Regions from separate parts of the Lysinibacillus sp. FSL K6-0102 genome, predicted to be linked through region 1. Evidence: riboswitches for the same ligand, from Rfam matches in the RefSeq annotation. Region 1 holds a riboswitch; each other region holds the start of a gene.
The links. Region 1 has a riboswitch for S-adenosylmethionine ahead of NYE73_RS02415 (MetQ/NlpA family ABC transporter substrate-binding protein). Riboswitches for the same ligand answer to the same signal wherever they lie in the genome.
Positions count from the first base shown of each region.

Region 1 (3,891 bases):
ACCTCATCGCAAATTTTTTGAATTACATTCATTTCATGTGTGATGAGCAGAATCGTAATGCCTAATTCACGATTAATTTTTAACAACAATTCAAGAATGGCTTCCGTTGTCTCAGGATCAAGTGCACTTGTTGCTTCGTCACTAAGTAAAATCTCTGGTTCCTGTGCTAAGGCACGTGCAATAGCCACACGCTGTTTTTGACCACCTGAAAGTTGATTTGGGTAACTATCTAGTTTATCTGTTAAACCGACAATTTCAGCATACTTAGCTACTCGGTTTTTTACTTCCGCCTCTTTATAGCCTAGTAGCTTTAAGGGAACTGCAATATTATTGTAAACTGTTGCTGTTTTTAAGAGATTAAAGTGCTGGAATATCATCCCGATTTTTTGGCGTGTTTGACGTAATTCGTGAAGAGAAAGGGTCGTAATGTCTACATTGTCTATCACTACTTTTCCTGCTGTAGGACGTTCTAGTAGATTAACGCAACGAATGAGTGTACTTTTACCAGCACCACTATAGCCGATTACACCATGAATTTGTCCCTTTTTTACGTGAAGGTTGATGCCATCCACAGCTTTTATGATGCCTTTTTTCGATTTAAATTCTTTTGAGATATTTTGTAATTGAATCATGCGATTGTTTGCTCCTTTCTCAACCTTCTAAAAAGCAAGAATCTGCTCGTCTTCCCATTGGGGAATTTCAGCAGATTCTTCGGCTTTATAGAAGCTTTCTGAACATATTACCAGCTAGGGATTACAGAACCTTTGAATTCCTCTTCGATGAATTGACGCACTTCGTCAGATTGGTAAGCCTCAACGAACTTTTTAATTGTTGGATCATTTTCATTTTCAGCACGTACAACAATATAGTTCACGTATGGAGAATCAGTAGATTCCAATAAAATAGAGTCATCTTTAGGGTTAATGCCAGCCTCTAGTGCAAAGTTTGTATTAATAGCTGCTACATCTACTTCACTAAGTTGTTTAGGAATTTGAGCTGCCTCTAATTCAATGAATTTTAAATTCTTTTTGTTTTCTTCTACATCACGGATCGAGGCTGTTAAGTCTGCACCCTCTTTTAACTTAATATAGCCAGCTTCCTGTAAAACAAAGAGGGCACGTGCTCCATTCGTTGGGTCATTTGGTAAGCCAAACGTTGCACCGTCAGGAATGTCATCAAAGGATTTATATTTTTCTGAGTAGATACCCATTGGATTTAAAATCGTCTTGCCCACTGTTACTAAATCTGTATCATGGTCTTTATTAAATGTATCTAGGAAAGGCTCGTGTTGATAGCTGTTCGCATCAAGATCACCTTCAGCTAAGGATGTATTAGGTAAAACATAGTCAGAAAATGATTTTAGTTCTACTTCTAGCCCATTTTCTTTTGCTACTTTAGCGGCTACTTCTGCAATTTGTTCGTGTGGACCAGAAGTGACGCCTACAACGATTTTCTTTTCATCAATTCCTTCAGCTTGGCTTTTACTATCTTCTTTAGAGCCACAGCCTGCTAAAGCTGCTACTAATGTTAAACTTGCTAAACCTACTAAAAATTTATTTTTCTTTTTCATGAAAATACCTCCAAGATTGTTTTTATCGGTTTTTTGAAAATAAAAAAACTCTCTTACAAATTAAGAGAGGCTCATGAAAAGATGTCCTCTCTTATCTATCAAACGAAGATCGTTTGCAGGATTTAGCACCTTCCTATAAAAAGGAGGTTGCCGAGCTTCATAGGGCCAGTCCCTCAGCTACTCTTGATAAGAGATTTATAATATTTTTTTGTAATTCCGATAGAACTAATATAATTTATAGGGTATAGTAAGTCAATAAATAATTTTTAAATTTTTTATATAATTATAATATTTCGACGCAAAAGAGGGATAACAATGTCTGTAAGAGTTAATTATGGTATAGGTTCATTTGGTAAGGTTATTAGTGCTCGTTTTCTAACGGGAACAGATATCATTGAAGGGATTGAAGCGCTTTGCGAAGAGAATAGCATAGAGTCAGCAACAATTGTAAGCTGTATTGGCAGCTTTCAAAAAAGCAGCTTTGTTTATTTAGTGCCAGATGCAACAGCTCAAATTCAAGTTCGTTTTAGTGATGTGATTGAAAAAGAGGGACCATTAGAATTTATTCAAGGTTCAGGTGTGGTGTGTAAGCGAGATGGTGGATATGAGACACATTTCCATGGTTCTATGAGCGATCAATGGGGTGTTGTATCAGGTGGGCATTTAATAAAAGGGGGCAACCCTGTTATTACTGCTGACATCGTGTTGGCAGAGGTACAAGGGATTCAACATATTCGAAAATGGGATGATGAAACAGGTCATGTTCAATTTTATCCATTAGAAAATGGTTTAGGGCAACCAAGGAAAATTGAAAAATAGTAATAATCCTGTAGCTAGGGATAGCTACAGGATACGACGTCATTATCTTTTAAACAATTGTAATTGCTCGATTCTATGGATTGCTTCACGTAAGCGCTCCTCACTAACCAGCAATCCTACGCGTACATAGCCTTCACCATACTGACCGAAGCCATTACCTGCTGCTACAGCGATATCAGCTTTTTCGAGCAAAAGATCAGCAAACTGTTCACTTGTATAGCCTAATGGTACAGGGAGCCATGCGAAGAAGGAGCCTTTTGGAGCCGTAACATGCCAGCCAATTCTTCGAGCTTCTTCAATGAGTACATTGCGGCGACGCTCATAAGTAGCTCGTAGTTCATCCGCACATTGTTGGGAAGCCGTCAGTGCTACTGCTGCGGCTTGTTGAATGGCAGGGAATTGACTACAAAACAGATGATCCTGAATTAGATTAATAGCAGCAATAATCTCGGCATTCCCTACAGCGAAGCCTATACGCCAGCCAGCCATATTATAGGTTTTCGATAATGTATACATTTCAACTCCTACTTCTTTTGCACCCTTTGCTTGAAGGAAGCTAACTGGTTTATTACCGTCAAATCCTATTGCCCCATAAGCAAAATCATGTGATACGATAATATTGTGCTCCTTCGCAAAGCGAACGGTCTCTTCAAAAAACGCAAGTGATGCTGTACCACCTGTAGGGTTGTTCGGGTAATTTAAGTAAAGAAGCTTTGCTTTTTCTTTCACTTCATCAGGTAATGCATGATAATCAGGTAAGAAATCATTTTCAGCAAAAAGGGGCATTACTTCAAAATTGACGTCTCCTAGTACAACACCTGATAGGTAATCTGGATAGCCAGGATCTGGTAAGAGCATCGTGTCACCAGGGTTTAACACAGCTAAAGGTAGCTCAACTAGACCAATTTTTGTTCCACCAAGAATCGCTACCTCTGTATCTGGATTTAGTTCTACCTGATATTCACGTTGATAAAAGTCCGCAGCAGCTTGGCGTAATTCAGCGAGACCTCTAAATGGTGAATATTTGTGGTTTTGAGGATTTTCAGCTGCTTCCTGTAATGCTTGAATGATGTGAATAGGCGTTGGCTGATCGGGATTTCCTTGCCCAAGGTTAATGACATCACGCCCTTCTTCTAGAGCCAAGTTTACTTTTTGAACGAGTGCTGCAAAAAATTGAGTGGGTAGTTGCTGTAGTTTTTTAGAGAATTCCATGCATGATCACCTTTTTCAGAATATAATAATTATTATTGAAGAATATGAAGCAAATAGTATTACTTTTTCTGATAATTGTCTAGAGGAGGAATAGAGATGAAAATCGGTTGTATTCAATTAAATGTTGGCTTTGGCAAAGTTGAAGAAAATTTTGAACGTGCCGAGGATAAGATTCGTGAAGCTGCAAAAAATGGGGCAGAAATCATAGTGTTACCTGAAATGTGGAATACAGGCTATGCTTTAGAGAAACTGCCTGAGCTAGCAGATATCAATGGTGAGCGGACAAAGAC
Region 1 is NZ_JBBOPH010000001.1:504,353-508,243, forward strand. Features, by position in the region: gene NYE73_RS02410 (methionine ABC transporter ATP-binding protein) at 1-632, opposite strand, end outside; gene NYE73_RS02415 (MetQ/NlpA family ABC transporter substrate-binding protein) at 740-1,570, opposite strand; SAM riboswitch class I at 1,659-1,763, opposite strand; gene NYE73_RS02420 (PPC domain-containing DNA-binding protein) at 1,886-2,389, shown strand; gene NYE73_RS02425 (pyridoxal phosphate-dependent aminotransferase) at 2,432-3,601, opposite strand; gene NYE73_RS02430 (carbon-nitrogen family hydrolase) at 3,698-3,891, shown strand, end outside.

Region 2 (3,891 bases), 3.3 Mb from region 1:
ATAACCACTTTTTCTTGCTAGCGTTTATCAATTTTCTCGGTAATTAAATCACCAATCCATTGAATAATAAATACGACTACTAAGATCAAAATAGTTGCCATTAATGTCACATCTTGGCGATTTCGCTGGAAGCCGTCTAAGAAAGCTAAGTTACCAAGACCACCTGCACCAATAATTCCTGCCATCGCTGTATAACCTACAAGAGCAACAGCCGTTACAGTGATACCAGAAATTAAAGCTGGTAATGATTCTGGAACCAATACTTTCCAAATAATTGTAGAAGTTTTTGCTCCCATTGAACGGGCTGCTTCAATCACACCTTTATCAATTTCACGTAACGCAATTAATACCATACGAGCATAAAACGGTGCTGCACCGATAATTAAAGCAGGTAACGCCGCATTGGCACCGCGAATTGTACCTAGTAAAAACTTCGTAAATGGAATTAATAAAATAATTAATACGATAAATGGAATGGAACGGAAAATATTAACGAGTGATCCTGTTAAAAAGTTAACGATTTTATTTGCCCATAACTGATTGGGGCTAGTTAGAAATAGAACAATACCAATGACTAACCCAAGAATAAATGTCACAACCGTTGATATAGCTGTCATGTATAAAGTTTCATACGTAGCTTGCCACATATTTTCCCAGTCTACATTCGGAAAGAGATTAGTTAGCATTTTCAATCACCTCCGTCTGTACTTCCACTGTATTTAAATAACGAAGGGCTTCAGTGACATTTGTCTGAGAGCCATCAATTTGCACAATCAATGTACCATATGCACCATTTTTTGTTTGTGAAATATTTCCGTGAACAATACTTACTTCTACATCAAATTGTTTCACAAGATGTGAGATGACAGGCTGTTCTGTTTTTTCACCAACAAAAATCAATTTGACAAGTTGTCCAGTTGGATAGTTTGTTTTAATTTGTGCTACCGTATCTTGTGTTTCCTTAGTGTCGGTAATTTGAGATACAAACTTCTTAGTAATAGCCGCCTGTGGGGCTTGGAAGACTTGTAATACCTCACCACGTTCCACAATTTCGCCTGCCTCCATCACCGCTACACGATGACAAATTTTGCGGATGACATGCATTTCGTGGGTAATCAGGACGATTGTTAAGCCTAAGCGTTCATTTATATCTACGAGTAAATCAAGAATGGCATCCGTTGTTTCAGGGTCAAGTGCGGATGTCGCCTCATCACATAGTAAAACCTCTGGATTATTCGCTAATGCACGTGCAATTCCTACACGCTGCTTTTGTCCCCCGGAAAGCTGGGATGGATATGCCTTATCGCGCCCTTCTAAGCCTACAAGGGCAATTAATTCCTTCACACGCGCTTCACGTTGAGCCTTTGGGAAGCCTGCGATTTCTAAAGGGAATGCAATATTTTCGGCAACTGTTCTTGACCAAAGTAAATTAAAATGCTGGAAAATCATACTTACCTTTTGTCTAGCTGCTCTAAGCTTTTGCCCTTTTATCGATGAAAATTCTTGATTGTTCACCGTTACTGTTCCTGCTGTCGGTTTCTCTAAACCGTTTAATAAACGAATCATGGTACTTTTACCAGCACCACTATAGCCGATAATGCCAAAAATTTCACCTTTATTAATAGTAAGGTTGACGTCTTTGACTGCCGTTAATTCGCCATTTGCTGTTTTGTATTTCTTTGTAATATTTTGAAGCTGGATCATAGCGAATACTCCTTTTCTCATATAGAAAACCCCTTCACTCACAGACAAGTAGAAGGGGTCACGTATGATACGTTAAACCGTTCTCTCATCTTTCAAAGAAAAATCTTTGGGTGATTTGGCACCTTTTCACATTGTGATGGTTGCCGGGCTTCATAGGGCACTTCCCTCCGCCACTCTTCATAAGAGTTCGATATATTTAATGTTTTAATAATATATTTGATACTTTACCACGCTAGTAAAGTTCAGTCAATTGATTTTTTTAACAATTCATATAAAAATGGTACGGATTGAAAAGCATAAATCTTTTCTGTCACTTTTCCGCCATCACTGATGAGTAGACAGGGAACACTTTCAATTTGATGCTCATAAGCTATGTGTTCCAAAAAGTTGATATTTGCTTTACCCATTTGTAGCTGTGGCAGTAATTGCTCAATAATGGACATCATTTTAGATGCCACTGCACACGTTCCACACATCGGTGTATATAAATAAAATGCAGTTTTCTCTCCCGACTGTTTAGCCGCTTCCCACTGCTCTATTGACCATTCTTCCATTTACTCACGCAACCTTACAAAATATATTCATTATGGATTGAAAAATGTGCACGCAGTAAAATCATTGCTAGCACTTTTCTTGGTGTCGTTTCTACTTCCTTGTATGTTGGCATTGTGCGCAGATGCTCAGCCTCTGGATAATGTCTGTCCATTAATGCACGTAGCTTATCACCAGAAGTATCTGCATCAAAAAAAGTAAATAGCTCACAGCCCTCATAGGGATCCAGTAGTTCTTCTAATTGATGCACACCAATTGTACCATTCGTACATAGTATTGTAACATTCTCATTCAAAATAGGCTCAATTTGTAGCTTATCTGAGCGCCCTTCTACTATCAAGCATTTTCCCTCGAACATTACGCCACCTCCATTTAGAGATCCCCACTTATAAGTCATTATATAACAAAAAACGCCGGTAGTTTCCGACGTTTTTCGATTATGGCTTGTCTTATTCAGCGATCATTTCTTCGTATTGCTCTGCTGTCATTAGTTTCTCAACTTCTGATGCGTCAGCAGGCTCAACAACGATCATCCATGCTTTTTCATATGGTGATTCATTAACGAATTCTGGGCTATCTTCTAAATCTGCATTTACTTCAACTACAGTACCTGAGATTGGTGCATATAATTCAGAAACAGTTTTTACTGATTCTACGCTACCGAATGGATCATCTGTTTTGATTTCGTCGCCAACTTGTGGAAGCTCAACGAATACGATATCTCCTAATTCAGATTGTGCGAAGTGAGTAATACCAATACGTACTTTTCCATCTTCTACTTTTACCCATTCATGTTCTTCAGAGTATCGTAAGTCTTTAGGTGTGCTCATGCAAAAAACCCCTCCATAAATATGTAATATATTCACTTTCAGTGTGCCATACTTCTCCTATAAATACAAGGTTTAATACGGTTATTTCCAAGCTTGCTCAAAATCTACTTCTTTAAAACCTAAAGTAACTTTTTTTCCATCTGTCACGATGGGACGTTTAATTAACATGCCATCTGAAGCAAGTAGCTCAAGCTGCTCATCCTCCGTCATTTCCGCTAACTTGTCCTTTAAGCCAAGCTCACGATATTTCATGCCTGAGGTATTAAAAAATTTCTTCAAAGGCTGTCCACTAGCTTGCCAAATAGCTGTTAGTTCTTCTTTAGTGGGAGGTTGCTCTGCGATATGTACCTCTTCATAGGAAACCTCATGCTCATTTAACCACTTCTGTGCCTTTTTACATGTTGTACATTTCGGATAATGGAAAAATTGAATCGTCATTACAATGCTCCTCTTCTGTCTTTTTCTGTAGTATACCATCATAGTTGTTTTCAATGGTGAACTTCACTCTTTTTTGTAAGTTTATCCACCAGTTGTGCAAATTTATCCGCTCCTTTTACGATTATCCATCTCATATAAAAAAACCTAGCTATCTTTTGCAGATAGCTAGGTTAAATTTGCACTATTATACAATATATTTTTCAGCATCAATTAATTTAACGGAAGCCTCACGCTTCTTCGCAATTAAATTGTATGGATTATTACGCGTTAGCTTACGCAGTGCAGATAATGTCATACGGGCTGCATCGCCATCCGCTGAAGCAAGAATTGTGTCTTTTGCTTCTTTTTCGATTTCTGCGAATGCTTC
Region 2 is NZ_JBBOPH010000001.1:3,838,222-3,842,112, forward strand. Features, by position in the region: gene NYE73_RS19540 (methionine ABC transporter permease) at 18-686, opposite strand; gene NYE73_RS19545 (methionine ABC transporter ATP-binding protein) at 676-1,704, opposite strand; SAM riboswitch class I at 1,787-1,890, opposite strand; gene NYE73_RS19550 (thioredoxin family protein) at 1,947-2,258, opposite strand; gene NYE73_RS19555 (hypothetical protein) at 2,273-2,614, opposite strand; gene gcvH (glycine cleavage system protein GcvH) at 2,706-3,086, opposite strand; gene NYE73_RS19565 (arsenate reductase family protein) at 3,168-3,524, opposite strand; gene NYE73_RS19570 (acyl-CoA dehydrogenase family protein) at 3,709-3,891, opposite strand, start outside.
Region 2: linked by a shared signal. The riboswitch ahead of NYE73_RS19545 (methionine ABC transporter ATP-binding protein) and the one ahead of NYE73_RS02415 (MetQ/NlpA family ABC transporter substrate-binding protein) in region 1 are both predicted to bind S-adenosylmethionine.

Region 3 (3,891 bases), 3.8 Mb from region 1:
TTATTAATTACTTCTGCTTTTGTGCCAAGATCATATTCATTTAACACAAGAGGCGTCCCACCAAATGTATTTGTACAAATAATATCTGCGCCTGCCTCTAAGTATTTATGGTGAATTTTTTCAATAACATCTGGTCTAGTAAGCACAAGATTTTCATTACAGCCATCAAGTTCCTCGCCACCAAAATCCTCTGCTGATAAATTTTCATTTTGTAGCATTGTTCCCATTGCGCCATCAAGAATTAAAATACGTTTCTCTAGTTGCTCTTCAATCGAGTGCTTAGCCATGTATACTTACTCCTTTTTTCTGTTCATCCAATTGCTTTATATATTTCATCAACTCTAGTGTCACATCGTAACGTAAAAATGGTGTAATAAGGTAAATCCCATTGAAATATTGCGTAGCCACTTCTACTAATTCTTTGGCAATAGCAATCCCTTCCAATGTTGCCTTTTCTTTATCTTCTCCACATGCTTTCATTCTTGTTAAGGCATCTTCAGATAATTTGATACCTGGCACTTCATGATGTAAAAATTCAGCGCTTTTATAACTCGTAACAGGCATAATACCGATGTAAATTGGAGCTTGTAAATGCTTTGTTGCCTCATAAATCTCTACAATTTTCTCTATCGTATATACTGGTTGAGAAATGAAGTAGTCTGCCCCATGCTCAATTTTCTTCTCCAAGCGTGTCACAGCACGATCTAACACACGGACGTTTGGATTAAATGCAGCAGCAACTGAAAAATTTGCTTTTTTACGAAGTGGCTTACCTGAGAAAGAGACCCCTTCATTTAATTGCTTAATTAATTGGATTAGCTCCATGGAAGATACATCATAAACACTTGTCGCACCTGGGAAATCTCCTACTTTTGTTGGATCACCCGTAACGGCCAACACATCATGAATACCTAAAGCATTTAACCCCATTAAATGAGATTGTAGACCAATTAAATTACGGTCTCGACATGTAATATGAGTTAGTGGGCGTACACCATGTGAGCTCTTCAACAATGCGCCCATTGCAATATTGCTAATACGTGGAGAGGCCAATGAATTGTCTGCCATCATAACTACATCTGCACCTGCATCATATAATTGCTTTGCTCCTTCAAGGAACCCATCAATCTCTAAATGTCTAGGCGTATCCAACTCTACTATGACAGAACGTTCACGTTTAACTTTTTCATGAAGAGGCTCATACTTTGTTGGCTCCGCTTCCCGAACAATCTCAATCTTTTTAGGCTTCGCAAGCTTCTCCTGAACCGGTGATAACTCTTCTAAATACTTCTTTGCTGCTGCAATATGTTTGGGTGTTGTACCACAGCAGCCCCCTATTAAACGTACACCTTGATCACGCAATTCAACAGCCGCTCGACCAAAATAATCAGCTTCTGATTCATAAACGACACGCCCATCCTCTAAGTCCAGAAGTGATGCATTTGGATAGGCCGACATAAATGCCCTATTAGGAAGTTCTACACCTTCAAATGCCTGAATTGTATGGTGTGGACCTAGTCGACAATTGACACCAACAATATCAGCACCTAGAGCTTCAAGCTCATGGAGAGCATTATTTAAAGACATCCCATTTTGTAGAACACCGGGCTCATGCATAGAAACTTGTGCAATAATCGGCAATTTTGTTTTTTCTCGTAGCATCTTTAAGGTTGCTGTTAATTCTTCAAAATCATAATAAGTTTCAAGTAAAAGGCCATCTGGATTCCCTGCAAGTAAGACTCTTGCTTGTTCTTCAATAGTCGCTAATATTTCATCCAAGGTTGCATCACTTTTACGAATTCCCCGAATACCACCAATTGTTCCTAAAACAAATTGACCGCCATCAGCCGCTGCTCGTTTTGCGATGGTGATAGCAGCTTCATTAAATTGTTGGACACGTGATTCCAATCCATAGCGAGCTAATTTAATGGCATTTGCACCGTACGTATTCGTTTGAATGATGTCAGCACCAGCCGCAATATATTCTCTATGAATCTTTTCAATTAACTCGGGTCTCTGAACATTCATTTCCTCATGGCAATACTCCAATCCATAGCCATATAGCACTGTGCCTATTGCACCGTCTGCCGTCAATACATGCGTTTTTAACCTTTCAAGCAATCCCATAAAATTAGCCTCTCTTCCTATGTCTCTATATAATAAAAAGCCTTCTTTCATAAAAAAAGAAGGCTTTAACGATTCATCATTGTTGTTCCTTCTCATCTTCGACTCAACGGTCTTCTGGATTTAGCACCTGACAATAAAGTTGGTTGCTGAAGCTTCAATGGGCCAGTCCCTCTGCTTCTCTTGATAAGAATTAAGTATGAATTTTTTAAATAATTAAAAGAATCATATCGTTTACTGACGAATGAGTCAAGACTATTTCACATAACAAAGTTTTTTTCCACTTAAAACCTTAGAAATTGGCAAGTTCCTTTGCAAGCTCTTCACCAATTTTTTTCCCGTTTTGAATGCAAGCACCAATACCTACGCCAAAATACGAGCACCCTGCAATCGATAAATTAGGATATTTCTCATGTAATTCTTGTAGTAATCCTTGTAATGCTTCACGATGCGCTAGATCATATTTAGGCATTTGATCAATCCATTTTGTTACATTCACAACGGTTGGCTGCTCCTCTATTCCTAGGCTCTTTCTCACATCTTCTAAAGCAACTGCTGCCAATTCTTCATCCGTCATGGCGCGTAGTTGCTCATAGGCTGGATTGATGCTCTTATAAAAGAGTCGCACAAGTAATTTATTTTCTTTCGATGTATGCTTCCATTTACGACTAGTCCAAGTTGCCGCATTACAAGTTACGTCTGAATTATGGGAAACAATATAGCCCGTTCCATCTGCTGGCAATTTAGCGTCTGGCACATCAAAACCTAAATAGATAGTAATCGCTGACGCTGTCGTAAATTGGTCAAAATAGCGGTTTAAAGATTCATCCTGTAGCAGATTTTGTACAGTATCGTTCGGTAATGCTAAAACGACATAATCTGACTCAATAATTTCACCATTAGCTAAGGAAATTGTGTAGTTCTTATCTTGTTTTTGAACATTTAGTGTAGTAACACCCTTGATAATTTCTACATCGGATAAGGTTTGTTCAAGTCGATCAATTAAAGAAGATAAACCATTTTTAAAGGATATAAATTTTTTGTTCGCTGCTTTAACAAATTGCTCACGATTCGCATCAAAGCCTTTAATAATACTTCCAAAATCATTCTTATAATCAATTAAATACGGTAAAGTAGAGCCAATAGAAAGCTGATGTAAATCTCCCGAATAAACACCTGCAAGGACTGGTGCAATTTGGTTTTTCACCAGTTCCTCTCCTAAATAGTAAGTTAAAAATTCACCAATTGAACTTTCCTTTGTGAAGCCATTGTTTGGCAATGTTAAATCCTTCAACGCTTCTTTTTTTCCCTGCTCGGAAATAAGTGTACTTTCCTCTAAGGATGCTACACTCATCGGTATTCCGAAAGTTGAATCTGCCGGAATAGCATGTAACTCATTATTCGTATAAATATAAGAAATACCTGTTTCGTTGTAAACTAATTCCGCCTCAAAATCAAGCTCCTGCACGAGTTCCATAACGCCTTGATGACGGGCTACAATAGAATCAGCACCCGTTTCCATGATGAAACCTTGTTCATGTGCTGAATATAATTTGCCTCCTAAATATGTATTTTTTTCTATAAGCACTAGACGAACATTTAAATTATGTTCCTTCACTTGACGTTGCAAATAATGCATTGTACATAGTCCTGTAATACCGCCGCCTAAAACAACAACTGTTTTCATCATAACCGCCCCTATTATTCATTCTTTCTACAGTATAATCCTTTTTTCATTGAAAATTACGTAAACCCTTTACAAATTTA
Region 3 is NZ_JBBOPH010000001.1:4,256,405-4,260,295, forward strand. Features, by position in the region: gene metH (methionine synthase) at 1-287, opposite strand, end outside; gene NYE73_RS21645 (bifunctional homocysteine S-methyltransferase/methylenetetrahydrofolate reductase) at 280-2,127, opposite strand; SAM riboswitch class I at 2,217-2,317, opposite strand; gene NYE73_RS21650 (protoporphyrinogen oxidase) at 2,417-3,811, opposite strand.
Region 3: linked by a shared signal. The riboswitch ahead of NYE73_RS21645 (bifunctional homocysteine S-methyltransferase/methylenetetrahydrofolate reductase) and the one ahead of NYE73_RS02415 (MetQ/NlpA family ABC transporter substrate-binding protein) in region 1 are both predicted to bind S-adenosylmethionine.

Region 4 (3,891 bases), 1.4 Mb from region 1:
GAGGAGGTGATTTCGCTCCAGGGTCTCCTCTGTAACGCTAAATCCACAGGAAAGCAAGTAGCCAGCACCAGAAATTCTATTGATGGTTTTGTTTTTCAATACTTATGTAAAAAGGCAGAAGCAAAAGTGTTTCAGCCCATAAAAATACCGAGCTATCCACTAAAACGCTTACGAAGTGTTTCGGAATAGTTCGGTTTTTCTAGTTATCATGTTTGTTAATTTAAAGATTATTCGGCTTAATGAAGGTCCCAGTTAGTTATGGCCCAGCCTTTTCTCCTTATCGATTTATCCAATAAAAAGCACCAGGGCAAACTAAAGTTTCCTTTGTTCGTTTAGGATCCTTTAATGTAACACCAAATGGTCCCTCTTTGACATGACCAAGTGTCATTGTCATCGCGCTCTCTTCCTCATAGAAATCTAAGCGCATATTCGGTAGCTGTAGTGACAAATACTGCTCATATTGCGTAGGCACTGGTAGCTGTAACACCTCTTGCCACAGCTTAACTGTTGCCTGCATGTCCTTGACGTAGAATTGGACGGATTCCATCGTTATAGCCTGTTTGACATCAATGGCACCACTTGCCTTTAATTGAACCAAACGTTCTTCATCTTCCTCCGCCCATTCAATCAAAAATGGAAAATCAATTGGCAGATCTGGCTTACCAAAATGCAGTAGCTTCCATTCTACCACAGTGCCATCTGGTCTTGTTCTGCTACATGCATCTGGTCCATATACTTCATAGCCCAATGCTCGCAAGCGTCGACCCTCTTCCTCAATATTTTTTGTGCGCAGAGCAATTCGAGAAAATCCCTGGCGCTCTTGATCACGTTTAAACGTATAATGTAGGGAATATGGGTATTGTGCCGCTTGCTCAAATAAATCACGATCATAGATAGCAATTTGTTCAATATAGCTTAAGCCAAAGTAGCTTAACGTATTATAAGTCCCCCACATCGTGTGCTGCCCACCATTCACTGTATGGACATTTCGTTTATTGAAGAAAACCTTTATATTTTCTGGTGATTCCACTTGATGAACCAAATGATCAAAATATAAAGTCATGGCCATTCCCCTTTCTTTCCCCATTACCTTTACCTGTATGTTTGATTAGTTTAAAATTTACTCAAGAAAAGGAGTTACTAGTAGGATATGAAAAAAAGTTTCGTTTACCTACAAACTCCGTTCACTAATTTCATAAAGAGGTGATTTGAATGACAGATTTAGTAGCTGCTTTTAAATTGGCATTAGGTAATTATCCTACAGGCGTAACAGTTGTCACGACATGTCATGACACAAAACCGATTGGCTTAACCGTCAATTCCTTTGCATCTGTTTCAATCGACCCGCTCCTTATTTTGTGGTCACTCGATAAAAAATCTCAGCTCCATCCTTATTTCACGACTGCGCCAAATTTTGCGGTCAATATTTTAGCGAGTGATCAAGAGCATTTATGTACACTATTTGCCAGTAAAATCCCTGATCGCTTTGCACAAGCAAAATGGTCAACTTCCTCTTTAGGACTACCGATTTTACATGATACAGCAGCTAATTTACAATGTAAAACATTTCAGCAAATCGATGCTGGCGACCATACCATTTTTATTGGGCAGGTCGTAGACATTACAAATGCTCAAAAAGAGCCTTTGCTTTATCATCGCCGTCATATCGGTCCCATACCAAAAAGCTTTTATAGCTAGTCTTTACACAAAAAAAGGGCCACTTGTAAGCACAGGAAATCCTTCATGCTTATAGGTGGCCGTTTGACATAAGTTCTACTGAAATCATTGTTATTTTTTCTGCGGAAATCTCTGCTTTTCAAGCCTATTAATTTGCACAATCACACCATCTTGAATCGTAATATGCACTTCACCAAATTCAAGATTTTGAATCGCCTTCGCAATTGCCTCTAGTTTCTTATCATCTACTTTTACTGACTGAGCCATACGATACACCCCTTCTTTTTTATCCTTATTGTTCATAAAGAGGCCAACGCATCAAACTGATTGATAGCCCCTCCTATCTCTCAGACACCATCTGTTGGATTTGGCACCTGTTGTTCGGTTGCCGAGGCTTCATTGGGCCAAGTCCCTCCACCTCTCTTGATAAGAGTACTGCGTTTCTTGAAAATAATTCTATAATTCTGCTATAGGAATGTCAATACAAAATATTAGAAAACCTAGTTGAATACTATGCAATATGTCGTTTAGATTAAAAGACTCCCTAAACCTAAAGTATTTTATGCCTAGTCAGTGAGAAATAGATGGCAATCCATTAATTTATTACAAGCTCCATTTCCTCATCATGAATTCAAGTGGGCCTCGATGATGTTTAGTCCTCCACCATACAGAAACAACGACACATCCTAAAAAATAACAGCAGGCATACAGCATGGAAAAAGCAAGTGTTTGGTTCTCCAGCTTTTGGCAAATAATTAGTATTCCAATGCCTATAACAACATGGCCAACATAATGCGTTAAAGACATTTGTCCTGTTAATATGAAAGATTGAATAACTTTATTTTTACATGTCTCTACAAGATAGATGGAGCCAACAATGATAACAATAGCCGAAGCCGAATTAGATAGGACATACATCATATTCGGTGGAATCGGTCCTGTATCAAATAAATACAATGCACTCTCTACATCTAATAAATGAATGGTTGTCATCTTAATGAATAACGTTGAACAAGTCTCAGTCATGATGACTAACAATAAACCTATCACCAGTAAGTTTTTTCTTAATGTATGATTTGTTAAATCTAATGTGCCCACTACCATACCTATCAGAAAGAAGCAAATCCAGGGGAATAGTGGATGATAGCCATTAAACATCAAATTTCTTATAAATCCTGCTGGTGTCCAAAAATCAAGATACTCTAGTAGCACATATGTTGGATGCCAACCAGCAAGGTAACTAAATTGAATTTGAAGCCATTGTGAAAGGATAAGGATGGCACCAATTATGAAGATCATCATTTTCTTGGATTGGGCAATCAACCAAGCAGCAACAAACATATACACGCCATAATAATGTAAGATATCTCCTGTCCAGCCGATTGCATATAATATTATCCCTATCGTAAATAACAAAAGCGCCCTCTTCCACAAAGTAAGTCGATTTTGACGAAGAAGGATTGGGTCCTTACTCTCTCTAGCCTGACGAGTCATTAAGGCTGTCCCTATTCCTGCTAGCATGACAAATACGGCCGAAGCACGTCCCTCGAAAAGATGTTGGAAGGCAATTAACCATGTTGAACCATTCGTTGTAGAACCTGTTATGACGCCAAAATTGACAATGAACATGCCAAGCATGGCGAGAGCTCTTGCAAAATCAAGACCTTCAATGCGCCGATCATCATTTCTTATTGTCATCTTTGCCCCCTTGGATAACGCTATTCACTGCCTCCTTCCAAATAGCCCTATAGTTCAATTGGTTGCCTGTTAACATGAAATTACCGATATTATCATAGACGAGGGCTAGCATCTGTGCCTTCACTTCTATATGGGGAGTATCCTCTAGCACGCCTAGCTGTACGCCATATCGTAGGATAGCAACAAAGCTCGTTAAAAAGCTGGTTTCTAGCTCTACTAATTGTCTTTTATAGTTTTCATCGCGGGCTGCTAATAGTACATATTGATTAAATATTTTATTAAAATAAGGGTCCTTGTCCTGTGCCTCAATAGATTTATAGCCTAGCTTAAGTAATTCCTCCTTAAAATTAGCAGAAGAAAGCTCTTTATAATCCACAGCGACATCATGTTGAATTTCTTTATACAATTCATCAAATATGAAAGCGATTAATTGATCTTTTGATTGAAAATAATAGTAAATGGCTGGTTTTGAAATACCGACCTCTGTAGCAATCATTGCTAAGCTTGTTTTTTCAA
Region 4 is NZ_JBBOPH010000001.1:1,880,406-1,884,296, reverse strand. Features, by position in the region: gene NYE73_RS09340 (VOC family protein) at 278-1,063, opposite strand; gene NYE73_RS09335 (flavin reductase family protein) at 1,213-1,698, shown strand; gene NYE73_RS09330 (YezD family protein) at 1,789-1,980, opposite strand; SAM riboswitch class I at 2,015-2,110, opposite strand; gene NYE73_RS09325 (DUF418 domain-containing protein) at 2,281-3,375, opposite strand; gene NYE73_RS09320 (TetR/AcrR family transcriptional regulator) at 3,359-3,891, opposite strand, start outside.
Region 4: linked by a shared signal. The riboswitch ahead of NYE73_RS09330 (YezD family protein) and the one ahead of NYE73_RS02415 (MetQ/NlpA family ABC transporter substrate-binding protein) in region 1 are both predicted to bind S-adenosylmethionine.